DNA from 3 places in the Massilia sp. 01N417 genome. Region 3 is predicted to be linked to each of the others. Evidence: predicted binding sites of a transcription regulator. Region 3 holds the regulator's gene; each other region holds the start of a gene.
The links. The regulator FNR, encoded in region 3, switches genes on or off when oxygen is low (the NO sensors DNR and NnrR bind a similar motif). The targets are predictions, from matches to a motif close to TTGATNNNNATCAA.

Region 1 (4,909 bases), on a different contig from region 3:
TCCAGCGCGATCACGCCGTCGGCGCCCGCCAGCAGGGGATTGATGTCGAGCTCGGCCAGCTCCGGCAAGTCCGCGATCATCTGGCCGATCCTTACCAGCACATCGTAGAGTGCCTCCATGTCGGCCGCAGGGTAATCGCGAAAGCCCGCCAGCAGGCGCGCGATCCGGGTACGCCCGACGAGGTCCGCGGCCAGTATGCGGTTCAAGGGCGGCAGCGCGATCGCCTGGTCGCCCGTCACCTCGACCGCAACGCCGCCCTGGCCGAACAGGACGACCGGCCCGAACAGGGGATCCGTGCTGACGCCGGCGATGAGTTCATGGGCCCGCGGCCGCCTCGCCATCGCCTGTACCGTGAAGCCGTCCAGGCGCGCTTCCGGCAGGAGATGGCGTACCCGCGCGAGCATGGCCGCGGCGGCACCTTCGAGGGCTGGTCCATCGGCGAGGTCGAGCGCCACACCGCCGACATCGCTCTTGTGCGCGATGTCCGGCGAAAGAATCTTCAGCGCCACCGGATAGCCGATCCGGCCGGCCGCCCGCACTGCCTCCACCGGATCGGACACCACCTCGGTCCGCACCACCGGGATGCCATAGGCGGCGAGAATCGCCTTGGCGTCGGCTTCGCCGACCCTGGCGCTTCCCTGGGCCAGGAGCGCCTCGACGCGGCCCCGGGCAGCCCGGCGGTCCGGCGGCACCATGGTCCCGGCCGCGGGAACCTGCATCAGCAGTTGTTGGTTGCGCTGATAGGCAAGCAGCTGCAGGAAGCCGCGCACGGCTTCTTCCGGCGTATCGAACACCGGCAGGCCGGCGTCCGCACACAAGCCGCGCGCCTGCTCGACGCTGGCGCCGCCCATCCAGCAGCACAGCACCGGACGCCTGGCTGCGCGCAGCAGCGGCAACAGCGCGCGCGCGATGGCGTCGCTCGGCACGATGGCGGTCGGAGCATGAATCAGGAGCACGGCGTCGGCGCCGGGCTCTTCGAGCAGGGCTGCCAGTGCCAGCCGGTAGCGCTCCACCGGCGCGTCACCGATGACGTCGACCGGGTTGCCCCGTGACCAGGTCGGGGGCAGATCCATCGAAAGACGCTCCAGGGTCGCGGTCCCCAGCCGGGCAAGCTGCCCTCCCCCCTCGATCAGGGCATCGGTCGCCATCACGCCGGGGCCACCCCCGTTCGTCAGGATCGCCAGGCGCGGCCCTGACGGCCGGCGCGGCTGGGACAGCATCGCGGCCGCATCGAAGAGTTCCTCGGTGGTATGGACCCTCAACATGCCGGCACGGCGGATCGCGGCGTCGTAGACGAGGTCGGAACCGGCAAGCGCGCCGGTGTGGCTGAACGCCGCATGCGCCGCCTCGGCGACCCTGCCTGCTTTCACGATCACAACCGGCTTGGCGCGCGCGGCGCGGCGTGCCGCCGACATGAACTTGCGGGCCTGACGTACGCTCTCCGCATACAGCAGGATGGCATCGGTACCGTTGTCGTCCGCCAGGTAATCCAGCAGGTCGCCGAAGTCGACGTCGCTGCCGTCGCCGAGCGACACGAAACAGGAGAACCCGATCCGGCGGGCTCGCGCCCAATCCAGCACCGCGGTTACCAGCGCACCCGACTGCGCCACGAAGGCAATCCGTCCCGGCAGCGCCGCCACCGGGGCGAAGCTGGCATTCAGCGCGCTGCCGGGGACCAGCAGGCCGACGCAGTTCGGTCCGAGCAGGCGCAGCAGATGCGGCCGGGCAGCGTCCAGCATGGCCTGGCGCAGGCTGCGGCCATCGCCACCCGTGGCATCGAGCCCGGCGCTGAGTACGACCGCGGCACGGCAACCGAGCCGGCCGAGGCTGGCGACGATTGCCGGCACCGTCGCGGCAGGGGTGCAGATGACCGCCAGTTCCGGCGCTCCCGGCAGGTCGGCGGCGTCACGAACCACCGGCAGACCCTCGAGCCGCCGGTGCCTGGGATTGACGGGCCAGATCGGGCCGGGAAAGCCTGCACTGACGAGGTTGGCCAGAACCGTAGCGCCGACGCTGCCAGGCCGGTTCGAAGCGCCTATCACCGCGATGGATTGCGGACGAAAGAAATACTCGAGGTTGCGTATGCTCATCTTGGCGTCTCGTTCCGATTCGTTCATGTTCCGCAAAGCCTAGCGGGATCGACCGCCAAATTTTTGACTCAAGTCAAAATATGACTAGTTAATTGTGCTAAAGCCGCCTTCGTCGTAGACATGCACAATGCCTCGGATTAGGCTCGACCTTGTGCACTTCCCCACCGGAGCAGCCCATGAGCTACAAGTCGATCCTCGTGCATGTCGACCTTGGCGACGGCGCGCCCTCGCGCATCCATTGCGCGGCGCTTCTTGCGCGTCGGTTCGGCGCCCACCTGATCGGCGCGGCAACGACGGGTATCTCGCGTTTCCTGCCGCCGGAAGTACTGGCTGCCGGCCGCGGCCCGCTTGCCGCGCGCTGCCAGACCTTGCGCGCCGAAGCCCTGCAGGCGCTCGACCGCTTCTCTCTGCTGGCGCGACAGGAAGACGTCTCGTCTTTCGAAGCAAGGCTGATCGACGACGATGCCGACGGCGGCCTGCCGCTCGCCGCACGTTATTGCAATCTTGCCGTGCTCGGACAACCCGACCGCATGGTGATCGATCCCCTGAGCCCGACCGACCTGCCGGAACGGGTGTTGCTGGAAGGAGGACATCCGGCGCTGGTCATGCCCGGCTCGAGATATTCTCCTCGCCTCGATGGCGAGGTCGTGGTTGCCTGGGACGGCAGCGCCGGCGCGATGCGCGCGGTGGCCGCCGCCCTGCCACTCCTCAGGCAGGCGCGTCATGCCACCGTGCTGGGGATCGGCACCCAGCTCCCCGCGACCTGTCTCGAGCACGAAGCATGCACGGCGCTTGCGGCCTGGCTGGAACGGCACGGTGTCACTGCCGACACCTGCCGCAAAACTCGGTCCGACGACCCCGGCATGTCGATCCTGGCGGCAGCGGTCGATGCCGATGCGGACCTGATCGTCATGGGTGCGTACGGGCACTCACGCGTGCGCGAAGCCTTGACCGAAGGGATCACGACAACGGTATTACGCTGGGCTCATCTTCCGGTGTTTCTTTCCCACTAGCGAGCATTTCAGGCAAGCCATCATGATCCTGTCCACCAGCACCCACAGGGTACGTCCCGTTCGCGCCGCCCTGCGGCACCTGCACACGGAACTCGTCTTCCAGATCCGAGAGATCATGAAGCAGCCGGACGCCGCTTTCGTCCGCGGGTTTCCTTCGATGGTCGCCGCTGTCGAAGCCGGGCTGCGCCACGAGGAGCTGCTGCTCGAACTGCTGGGAGACCGTCACTTGCACGAACGGCGGGCCGAAAACGCGATGATCCTGTGCTCCCTGCACCGGGTCGCGTCGCGAGTCGAACGCGGAGATGCAGAGACGGGCCGGCAGATCGCCGCAGCTCTCGCGGTCGTGCTCTCGCTGCATCGCCTGTCGGCGGTACTGGCACGTGCCGGCATGCCTCGCCCGTTACGCCTGCGCTGCCGTTTCGCCGCCGAACGCAAGGACGCCATTCCGGCGCGGCTACGACAGCCGCGGCGCCGGCGATGAACAAGGCAGACGAAGCGCTGGCGCTGGCGCCGGCGCCGCCATCACACGCCACGCTGCCGTCGCCGCTCGACCTGTCGCGCCTGTTCGAGCGCCGCTCCGACCGCTACCTGAGACGTCTGCTACCGGGCTTCTGCGCGGTGTTCGGCATTGCCGTGCTGGGCGCCGGCTTGTGGAGCTATCTCCTCGGAACGGGACAATCGCCTGGCAGCCTGGTCATACGGCTGGCGCTGGTCGCCACCGCGTCCTTCACTTACCGGATGCCCCGTTCCGGTCCCTCCCCGACCGGCCGCGCGTCTTTCGTTTATTTCCTCCATGCCGTGGCGCTTGCCGTCAGCGTCCATCCCTTGGGAGATGGAGTACTGGAAGCGATGCCGACCCTCTTCTTCTGGATGGTGGCCGCCGGCCTGCTGGAGCCGCGCCCGAGGCAATGCCTGCGGATACTCGCATCTCCCGCACTGTTGTATGGCGCTCTCGGCGCCTTGATGCTGCCCTCCGCGGCCGCGTTCGCCATCTGGATCGCGTGCATTGCGGCGCCCGCGCTGGCCATCATGCTCGGCATGGCGTCCCTTCGCGTCCGCCGCGAAGCGTGGCTGCGCGAACGAAAACTTCTGAGCGCATGCCGCTACGACAACCTGAGCGGCGCGCTGTCACGCGCTTACCTGACCGAACTGGCCCGGCACGACCTGTCGCTGGCGCAGCGCCATGGCCATGCCCTCGCCGTCGCGATGCTCGATATCGATCATTTCAAGCGCGTCAACGATACCTACGGCCATGCCGCGGGAGACGCCGTGATCCGCGCCCTCGTCGCCACCTGCATGAATACCTTGCGTGCCAGCGATTACGTCGGCCGAGTCGGCGGAGAAGAATTCGTCTGCGTCCTGCCCGAGGCTGGGGCGGAAGAAGCGGCCGTGTGCGCGGAGCGCATCCGCGAGACCTTCGCCGGCCAGCAGATTCCCGGCGCACCATCCGAATTGCGCTGCACCGTCAGCATCGGGATCAGCGTCTGCCGCGACCGATGTGACTGGGAAACGCTGCTGCGCGAGGCCGACGGCGCCCTGTACGGCGCCAAGGGGGCCGGACGCAACCGCGTCGTCGTGGCCGGACACCAGCATCACCAGGCGGCCTGAGGTTTCGCCTTACGGCACCAGCACCGCGGCACCGTCTATCCTCCCGCCGCGCAGATCGTCCAGGGCCTGGTTTGCCGCGGCCAGCGGGTAGACCACGACACTCGTCTTCAGTTGCCCGTCGCTGACGCGGGAAAGGAAGGCTGCGCCATCCGCGCGGGTCAAGTTCGCCACCGAGCGCACGCAACGCTCGCCCCATAG
Region 2 (4,909 bases), on a different contig from region 3:
AGACCATGCCCATCAGAAGGATACCGGAGGGTTCCGTCTACGACCCGAACCGGGTTCTCGACGCCGTCATCAACAAACTCAGGCTCAAGAACGACGCCGCGCTGTCGCGCGTGCTCGAAGTCGCACCGCCGGTGATCAGCAAGATCCGCCATAACACGCTGCCGATCGGCGCGACCATCCTGCTGCGCATGCACGAGGTGTCCGATTACAGCATTCGCGAACTGCGCGCGCTGATGGTGCGGGCCGGCGGCGAGTCCGGTTCCGGGGCTGCCGCGGCCTGATACGCCGGAAGCCGGGCCGGCTCGAAAACCCGTCCCGGCGAAGATCCGGCGCGGAAGGCCGGATCAAGGTAATGTCATTGGTGGCAGGCTTCGGCTTGCAGCCTGTCGCGCGATGGGCCTGCGCAGAAGGCGACGGCGCTGGAGATGCCGGTGGCGCGTGCTTTCAGCTTGTCCCGCGAGGGGCCTGCACAGAAGGCGATCTCGCTGGAGACGTTCGTACCGATTGCTTTCAGCTTGTCACGCGACGGTCCGGCGCAGAAGGCGACGTCGATGGCGCGTGCTTTCAGCCTGTCGCGCGAGGGTCCGGCGCAGAAGGCGACCTCGGTGGCGCGTGCTTTCAGCCTGTCCCGCGACGGTCCGGCGCAGAAGGCGACCTCGGTGGCGCGTGCTTTCAGCTTGTCACGCGACGGTCCTGCGCAGAAGGCGGTCGCTTCGGCGGCTTCCACAAACGATCCCGGATAGGCCTCGCCGAAGGTGGCTTCGTACAGGTCGCGCATGCGGTCGCCGCTGTCGAGGCGGAACTGTTCGTCTTCTTCGGTGCCGTCCATGCCGACGTAGGGATAGTGGTGCAGGAAGTAGCCGAACACGCGCTCGCAGTCGGTGGCGTACTTCATGGTATCGAGGATGTGGTAGTGCCAGAACGTATCGACATCGGCCAGCGGCGCGGTATCTTCTTCAGGAAACAGCTTCATCAGGCACAGGAAGCGCCGGTATTCCTTTTCTACAGCGTTGACTTTCTCCAGGCTCCAGCCTTCTCCCGATTCGACGTGCATCAGCTTCATCTTGATCGGTTCCAGGTCGAGCTCGGTCACTGCTTTGAACAGGTCGTTGGCGTTCATGATCATCCTCAAATGTATTGACAGCATGTTTTGAACAGCTTCCCTTGTCGCATTGTAATTCCATCTGTTGCAACTGCTAAACTATTTATCAATCGTGCATGATGATTTTTGGCAGCATTTTCAGACTTCTTGATGTGCGCTGCATGTGATTAATGTAATTTAGGAAATAAGCTTAGGCTTTGATATATGTTAAAGTTTTTGGTTTTTCATTTGACATTTATCAAAGAGGAATGGTGTACTAAAGCGGGAACCGCTGTGCATCGATCAGCGCAAAACCGTGCGCGATGGCAAATACAGAGCCGGGGACTTGGGCGGAGAAGAAAGGGAAGAGGGCGATGAACCGGCCTGCATCGGCGCCGGTTGCTTCAGATGACGGCCGAACCGGCGCCGTGCTCCTGGTGGTCCTGCAGGACATGCTCGCATGCGTTCACGACCGGCGCCGACACCGTCACCGTGGTGCCGCCGCCGGGCTTGCTGAACACGGCACAGGTGCCGCCGAGGATGATGACGCGTTCCTCGATGCCGACCAGGCCGAAGGACCCGGACTTGAGATGTCCGCCCGGCGGCAGGCCGCAACCGTTATCCCGCACCATGAGCGACAGCCAGCCGTCGTTCAGGCTCAGCTCGACCCAGACCCTGGTCGCGTTCGCATGGCGCACGACATTGGTCAGCGATTCCTGCAGGATGCGGAAAAATGCGGTTGCGCAGTGGTCGGGCAGGGCGATCTCCCCCTGCTCGTTGCGCAGCTCGCAGGGGATGCCGGTGCGCCGTTCGAACTGGTTGACCTGCCACTCGACGGCAGCCGACAGGCCGAGGTCGAGCACGGTGGGGCGCAGGTCGTTGATGATCTGGCGTACGCTCTTGATGATGGTATCGATCTGCTGCAGCGTCTCGCGCGCGCGTCCATGCAGGTGGCGATGGCTTGACTTGGTGCGGGCGGCCAGCATCTCGCCTTCGATGCGCAGCGCCAGCAGGTTCTGGCCGAGATCGTCGTGGATCTCGCGCGCGATGCGTTTGCGTTCCAGCTCCTTGATCTGGTAGGCATGATCGGCAAGGCGGCGCAGCTTCTGGTGCGACAGCTGCAGCTTGTTCTGGCTCTCGCGCAGTTCGCTGGTCATCTCCTTCGCCAGTTCCAGCGCGGCGCGGCGCGACGACGTCAGGGTCTGCACCAGCGCAAACAACAGCATCGAACCGAGAAAACCGAAAGCCATCATCAGGTTCGGATAATGCACGTCGAAGTCGGTGTACAAGGCGGACTTGGGCACGCTGAACACGGTCGTCCACGGACGGCCGTTGAAATCCAGCGGCAGGGTCACCGTGAACAGGTCGTGCCTGGTGTCGAGCGGAGGGCTGGGACGCTCGAGGGTGCCCTGGCTGTCGTACAGCGTCATCTTGCGCCCCGGATCGTCGCCGGCTTCGTCGTCCACATGGGGGCCGGTCTCGTACAGGGTCATCCTCAGGTTCGGCACCGAGATTTCTTCCATCACCCCTTTCAGCAGCTTGGTGACGCTGAAGGCAATCCCGATCGATCCGAGGTAGGCGGTACGGCGCTGCGCGACGCTGTCGCGCCGCAAGCCTGCCCGGTAGACGGGCATGCGCATGCCGAGGTAGACATCGTTCGGACGGGACAGCACCGGGATCGGCGTGCCGGAGGCCTGCACCGTGCCTTCGTCCCGCTCCCGCGACAACATGTCGCCGAAATAGGGATTGCTCATCAGGTCATACCCGTACATGCCGGACAGCTGCCCCTGCGGCTCGATATAGGCAACCGGAAGATAGGCTGGCCGGGTATTCGGCGGCACGATGTCCAGTTGGGCGGCGCGTGCCCCGAGCGCGCTCTTTTCGGCGCGCAAACGGCGCACGAAGTCCTGGCGCTCGCTCGCGCGGACGTACACGGCGAAATTGATGAAGTCGAGGGCGGGATAATCCCGTGCCAGGTTCAGGCCGTTCACGTAATCGTGGAACAGGCGCTGCGTCACGGTGTCGGCGCTCTGCAGGGTGCTGGCGCTGGCGCGCAGCAGGTCGGTATAGGACTTGATCCGGACTGCGATCACGCTCTGGGCGTACTTGCAGTGGTTGAAAAAGCGCTGCTGGGCATCGCTCTCGATCGAACGCGCCGTGAACAGGTGGGCGATGCCGCCGATCAGGGACGATAGCAGCAGTCCGGTCCAGAACGAGAACCGGGTAACCGAAAATGCGTCTCTCAGTACCCTCGACATCGGCCATCCCTGAATAGTAACCAGCTGCAACTTACGGTCTTTGGCGCCAGGGCGTACCTAGCTGTTCGACTAGTTGTGGCCGCCAAGAAAAAAAAAGCCCGGCAGGAACCGGGCTTCGGCGGAGGCGGCACGGTCGGCCGCCGGCGCAGGGCTTACTTGCCCCAGCTATCCTTCAGCGTGGTCACGCGGTTGAACACCGGCTTGCCCGGCCGGGAATCGACGCGGTCGGCCACGAAGTAGCCGTGGCGCTCGAACTGGAAGCGCTGTTCCGCTTCGGCCGACTTCAGGCCCGGCTCCAGGTAGGCGGTGACGGTTTCCAGCGCGTTCGGGTTCAGCAATTCCTTGAAGTCGCGGCCGCCGGCGTCCGGATTCGGGTCGCTGAACAGGCGGTCGTACAGGCGTACCTCGGCCTCGAGCGCGTGGGCGGCGCTGACCCAGGTGATGTTGCCCTTGACCTTGTAATTGTCGGCGCCCGGGGTGCCCGATTTCGAATCCTCGAAATAGTTCACGTGCACCGCGGTCACATTGCCGTCCGCGTCCTTGTCGAAGCCGGTGCACTCGGCCACGAAGCCATACTTCAGGCGCACGCGCGAACCCGGCTTGTCGGCGGTCGGCGGGCTGAAGCGGTGGTAGCCCTTGGTCGGGACTTCCATGAAGTCTTCCTGCTCGATCCACAGTTCCTTGGTGAACGGGAAGCTGCGCTGGCCCATCTCCGGGTGGTGCGGGTGGACCGGGGCGCTGCATTCGACCGTCTCGCCTTCCGGGAAATTGTCGACGATCAGTTTCAGCGGACGCAGCACGGCAATCGCGCGCGGCGCCTTCGGATCGAGGTCGTCGCGCAGCGAGCCTTCCAGCGTGCTCATGTCGATCCAGCCATCGGCCTTGCTGACGCCGATGCGCTCGCAGAACAGCTGGATCGATTCCGGCGTGTAGCCGCGGCGGCGCAGGCCGACGATGGTGGGCATGCGCGGATCGTCCCAGCCGGTGACGATCTTCTCGTCGACCAGCTGGCGCAACTTGCGCTTGGACATGACCACATAGGTCAGGTTCAGGCGCGAGAATTCGTACTGGCGCGGCACCGGACGCTGGAAGAAGCCGCCCTCGGCCAGGGTCTCGACCAGCCAGTCGTAGAAGGGGCGGTGATCCTGGAATTCCAGGGTGCACAGCGAATGGGTGATGTTTTCCAGCGCATCCGAGATCGGGTGGGTGTAGTCATACATCGGATAGATGCACCACTTGTCGCCGGTGCGATGGTGATGCGCGTGACGTATGCGATACAGAGCCGGGTCGCGGTTGGTCATGATGGGCGAGGACATCGCGTCTTCGCTCATCTTGGCGCGCAGGATGTGTTCGCCGTCCTTGTACTTGCCGGCCTTCATGTCGCGGAAGAGCTGCAGCGATTCCTCGACCGGGCGGTTGCGGAACGGCGAGTTGGTGCCCGGCGTACCGAAGTTGCCGCGGTTGCGCGACATGTCCTCGGCGCTCTGGCTGTCGACGTAGGCATAGCCCTTCTGGATCAGGTACTCGGCCATCGCGTACAGCTGGTCGAAGTAGTCGCTGGCGTAGTGCA
Region 3 (4,909 bases):
ATCAGCGGCAGGTAGAGGCCCGGCAGGATCACCGCGTAGGCGACCGGGAAGGCGGCCAGCAGCCCCTCCCCGCCCAGCACCAGCCAGGTTTCGTTGCCGTCCCAGATCGGCGCCACCGAATTCATCATCGCGTCGCGGTCGCGCCTGGACGGGACGAAGGGATACAGCATGCCGATGCCGAGGTCGAAGCCGTCCAGGATCACGTACATGAACACGGAGAAGAAGATGATGCCGGCCCAGACCGCGGTGATGTCGATGTCCATGTCGATGCCCATCTTCAAGTCATGTTGTCTTCGTTGACGGAGGCGCTCGCTTCCGGCACCGACAGCGGCCGCGCCGGGGTCCGTCCCCTGCCCGGCCCGCCCTGCGGAATGCGGGTGGTATCGAAGGCCTGCGGCCCCTTGCGCACCAGCCTCAGCACGTAGGCGATGCCGACCCCGAACACGAAAAAGTAGGAGACCACGAACAGCGCCAGGCTCAGCGCCACCGGCCCGGCTTCGATCTTCGAGGCGCCGTCGGCGGTGCGCAGCACGCCATAGACGATCCAGGGCTGGCGCCCGGCCTCGGTGGTGATCCAGCCGGCCAGCACCGCCACCAGGCCCGCCGGTCCCATCCACATGGCCATGCGCAGGAAGCCGCGGCTGTCGAACAGGCGCTTCCTGAAGCGTAGCCACACGCCCCAGGCGCCCAGCGCGATCATCAGGAGGCCCAGGCCCACCATCACGCGGAAACTCCAGAAGACGATCAGGGAATTCGGCCGCTGGTCGCGCGGGAATTCCTTCAAACCCTTGATCTGGCCGCCCCAGGTATGGGTCAGGATCCAGCTGCCCACGCGCGGGATGCCGATGGCGAACTTGGTTTCTTCGTCCTTCATGCTGGGAATGCCGAACAGCAAAAGTGGCAGGGGCTTGTCGCCCTCGTTTTCCCAATGTCCCTCGAGGGCGGCGATCTTGGCCGGCTGGTGCTTCAGGGTGTTCAGGCCATGCATGTCGCCGACCACCGCCTGGATGGGCGCCACGATCAGCACCATCCACATCGCCATCGACAGCATGGTGCGCACCGCCTCGTTCCCCCGCCCCTTGAGCAAATGCCAGGCCGCGGAGCTGCCGACGAACAGCGCGGTCGACAGGAAGGCCGCGATCGACATGTGCACCAGCCGGTAGGGGAAGGAGGGATTGAAGACGATCCTGAACCAGTCGACCGGCACCATGCGGCCGTTGACGATGTCGTAGCCCTGCGGCGTCTGCATCCAGCTGTTCGAACCGAGGATCCAGGTGGCGGAAATGAGTGTACCGAGCGCGACCATGCAGGTGGCGAGGAAGTGCAGCCCGGGGCCGACCTTGGTCCAGCCGAACAGCATCACGCCGAGGAAGCCGGCCTCCAGGAAGAAGGCGGTGAGCACTTCGTAGGCCAGCAGCGGCCCGGTGATGGCGCCGGCGTATTCGGAGAAATAGCTCCAGTTGGTGCCGAACTGGTAGGCCATCACGATGCCGGAGACCACGCCCATGCCGAAGTTGACGGCGAAGATCTTCAGCCAGAAGTGGTAGAGGTCGACGAAGACTTGTCGCTTGGTCTTCAGCCAGCACAGCTCGAGCACGGCCAGGTAGCTGGCCAGGCCAATGGTGATGGCCGGGAACATGATGTGGAACGACATCGTGAACGCGAACTGCAGGCGCGCCAGGTCCAATGCCGCCAAGCCGAACATGAGTCCCCTCCGTTATTGTCGTGTGTAGAATCTAGCACGTGCTGAGCCGCGCACGATTGGCGGCGTGGCGATGGCTGGCCGCGTTCAAAATGCCACAGAGTATGATCAGGCAGTCAAGAAGCCCCGGCTTTACGGACGCCAGCCCGGCATGTGGCCGTATAATCGCAGGTATTGACATCCATTCGCTTCCTTTATCCGATGATCCAGGCCATCTCTTTCCAGAACGACGACAAGCCGCTGAACGTTTCCGCGCTCAAGGCCAGCTGCTCGGCCTGCAGCATGCACCAGCTGTGCCTGCCGATGGGCCTGGAAGAAGCGGACATCGACCGCCTCGACAAGATCATCGGCCGCCGCCGCCGCCTCGAGCGCGACGAAGCCCTGTACAAGATGGGCGAGCCCTTCCGCAACCTGTACGCGGTGCGCTTCGGCCACTTCAAGACCTACCAGGTGAACGCGGCCGGCGAAGCCCAGATTACCGGCTTCCAGATGGCCGGCGAACTGCTGGGCATGGATGCGATTTCCGGCGACCGCCACCATTGCGACGCCGTCGCGCTGGAAGACAGCGAAGTCTGCGAGATCCCCTTCACCAACCTGGAAGACCTGTTCGGCCAGGTGCCGGCCTTGCTGCGCCATTTCCACCGCATCATGAGCCAGGAAATCACGCGCGAGCAGAACGTCATGCTCCTGCTCGGCAATATGCGCGCCGAGCAGCGCTTCGCCGTCTTCCTGGTCAACCTGTCCGCCCGTTACGCCGCGCGCGGCTATGCGGCCAACAGCTTCCAGCTGCGCATGTCGCGCGAAGACATCGGCAACTACCTGGGGCTGACCATCGAGAGCATCAGCCGCCTGCTGTCGCGCTTCAAGAAGCTCGGCCTGCTGCAGGTCGACAAGCGCGAAGTGACCCTGCTGGAACCGGCGCGGCTGAAGGCGATGGCGGCCGGGACCGAGCAGTGCAGTCCGATGGCATGATCAGGCAGCCAGGGAGTTGTATTTCAGGCGCTCCCCTCGACAATAAGAGCCAGTCGGTACATGCTGGTCGTCCGGACGTAGGCCAAGCAAAAACGGAGGTCGACATGACGACAAGTAACTTAGTTGAAGAACTCTCGGGCGCGCCATCCCGCCATGGGCTTCTTGAGGACATTGGTAGTTTGCACGAAGGCCGAACCCGGCTCGATCTGGAAGGGTTCCGATTCGATCCGATACGACACCTTCCACTCTATGTCTTCAACCTCATCGACGACGACGGAGCTCTTGTCGGCCGGTATCACTTTGCACCGGGCGCGCCGGAAGCAGTGGGAGAAATCGGCAACGCCGGGGGATACGTGGAAGCAGCGTACCGGAACAGAGGTCACAGCAAAGAAGCAATCAAGGCCCTGGGCGAGCTGGCGTCGCGACACGGAATGGACTCGTTCATCATCACCTGCCCGAAGGACAACGACGCTGCGCGAAAGGCGTTGGACCAGGTCGGCACGAAAATGGCGAATCGCGATGGCGATATCTGTTTTTACGAAATTCCGGCATCGAAATCGAACTGAAGCAACCACGACGAGGAGACAGAGATGATCAAGGTGAGCGTAATGTATCCCAACGGTCCGGACGCCCGTTTCGACGACGCCTACTACCGGGACCGGCACATGCCGATGGTCAAGCAGTTGATGGGCGACTCCTTGAGGTACTACACCGTCGACAAGGGAATGGCCGGCGGTGCGCCGGCGTCGGATGCGCCCTACATCGCCATGGGCCACCTGTTCTGCGACTCCGTCGATGCCTTCCAGGCCGGTTTCGGCCCGCACACGAAGGAAATCATGGGCGACATTCCGAACTACACCAACCAGTCGCCGGTCGTCCAGATCAGCGAGGTGGTGGTCGGCCAGGCCTGAGCCGGGCGCACGCCTCATCCTTCCCAGCGCGAGCCGAGAAGGATGCTGCACATGTTCCCGCGCTGGAATGCGGGATCCTTGAAGGCGAGGAAATCGTCATTGAAGGTCCCGAAAGTGGTGTCCGGGCGCTGCCTCAAGCCCTCGTAGAAGGCGTCGATCACCCGGTGGCCGAAATCCCGTCCACGCGGGTGGGCGGCCATCACGGCGGCGCGCTCTTCCGCCGTGAACTGGTCGGCCGGCCAGGGCGCCCCAGTAATAGACGCGCACCGAATGCTGGTATAGCAGATCGCTTTCGGTATCGCGGACGAGCTCGGTAATCTCGCGCGCGATCCTGCTGTCCGGCAGGCGCACGCCGCAGATGCCGCTGTTTTCCATGGCAGGTCCCCCTCTCACCTGGTAGCGGGCAGGACCAGCTCGCGATCGTCCCGGTCCGTCACGAACACGGCGAGCAGCTTTGCCGGCTTGTCCTTGCTGGCGTTGCGGGCCACGGTATGGCGTGCTCCCGGGTCCTCGTACCAGCTTTCTCCCGCCCGGTACAGGCGCGGCTGCTCGTCGCCGACCGCGCTGACGATTTCGCCGGACAGCACGTAGGCGTAGATGAAGGCTGACTTCGGATGGGTGTGCGCCGGCGATGCTGCGCCTGGCGGAAAGGACACCTCGACCGCGACCAGCGCCTTGCCGGGCACATTCGGCAGCGCGCGCTTGAACAGCGGGGTGACCGTCTCCGGGCCGTGTGCGCCGGCGGGAAGCGCCGTGATGGACAGCAGCGCCAGGCAGATGGCGGGAATGGCGCGCTTCATCATTGCACCGCCGCCGGCACCGCGCGGAAACTGATCGCCATGCGGTTGTAGGCGTTCATGAGGCCGATCGCGATCGTCAGGTCGGCCAGCTGCTTCTGGTCGAACACGCTGGCGGCCGCTTCATACTCGGCGTCCGGCACGCCGGTCTCGGCGACGCGCGTGACGGTTTCCGCCCAGGCCAGGGCGGCACGCTCGGTGGCGCTGAACAATCCGCCGCCCTCGCGCCAGCCCGGCACCAGCACCAGCTTGTCGATCGTGACGCCCTCCTTCAGCAGGTCGCGCGAGTGCATGTCGATGCAGAACGCGCAGCCGTTGATCTGCGAGACGCGCAGGTAGACCAGGTCGACCAGGACCTTCGGCAAGCCCGACTGCAGGACATGCCCGTAGACGCCGCCCAGTGCTTTCATGCCGGCCGGGGTTGCGGCGTTGTAGTCCATTCGCTGTGTCATCTGTTTTCTCCTTGATTGAATGAGTCACAGGAGAAGGATGGTCCATCGGGTGGTCAAAAAACAGGGCCAAGAATT

Region 1: a site for FNR is predicted at 2,154-2,167, ahead of AC1DOQ_RS14945 (universal stress protein). Genes of this name have one in related genera too.
Region 2: a site for FNR is predicted at 1,331-1,344, ahead of AC1DOQ_RS17175 (glycine-rich domain-containing protein). Genes of this name have one in related genera too.

What each region holds. Positions count from the first base shown of each region.
Region 1 covers NZ_JBFTRS010000013.1:22,364-27,272, reverse strand. The annotation lists gene AC1DOQ_RS14950 (bifunctional acetate--CoA ligase family protein/GNAT family N-acetyltransferase) at 1-2,117, opposite strand, end outside; gene AC1DOQ_RS14945 (universal stress protein) at 2,267-3,103, shown strand; gene AC1DOQ_RS14940 (hypothetical protein) at 3,126-3,584, shown strand; gene AC1DOQ_RS14935 (GGDEF domain-containing protein) at 3,581-4,711, shown strand; gene AC1DOQ_RS14930 (zinc-dependent alcohol dehydrogenase family protein) at 4,721-4,909, opposite strand, start outside.
Region 2 covers NZ_JBFTRS010000016.1:23,172-28,080, reverse strand. The annotation lists gene AC1DOQ_RS17180 (hypothetical protein) at 6-281, shown strand; gene AC1DOQ_RS17175 (glycine-rich domain-containing protein) at 356-1,120, opposite strand; gene AC1DOQ_RS17170 (sensor histidine kinase) at 1,486-3,339, opposite strand; gene AC1DOQ_RS17165 (glutamine--tRNA ligase/YqeY domain fusion protein) at 3,492-4,909, opposite strand, start outside.
Region 3 covers NZ_JBFTRS010000026.1:83,638-88,546, forward strand. The annotation lists gene cydB (cytochrome d ubiquinol oxidase subunit II) at 1-263, opposite strand, end outside; gene AC1DOQ_RS23225 (cytochrome ubiquinol oxidase subunit I) at 278-1,705, opposite strand; gene fnr (fumarate/nitrate reduction transcriptional regulator Fnr) at 1,904-2,674, shown strand; gene AC1DOQ_RS23235 (GNAT family N-acetyltransferase) at 2,779-3,240, shown strand; gene AC1DOQ_RS23240 (EthD family reductase) at 3,265-3,585, shown strand; partial or broken gene AC1DOQ_RS23245 (hypothetical protein) at 3,600-3,960, opposite strand; gene AC1DOQ_RS23250 (cupin domain-containing protein) at 3,975-4,388, opposite strand; gene AC1DOQ_RS23255 (carboxymuconolactone decarboxylase family protein) at 4,385-4,834, opposite strand.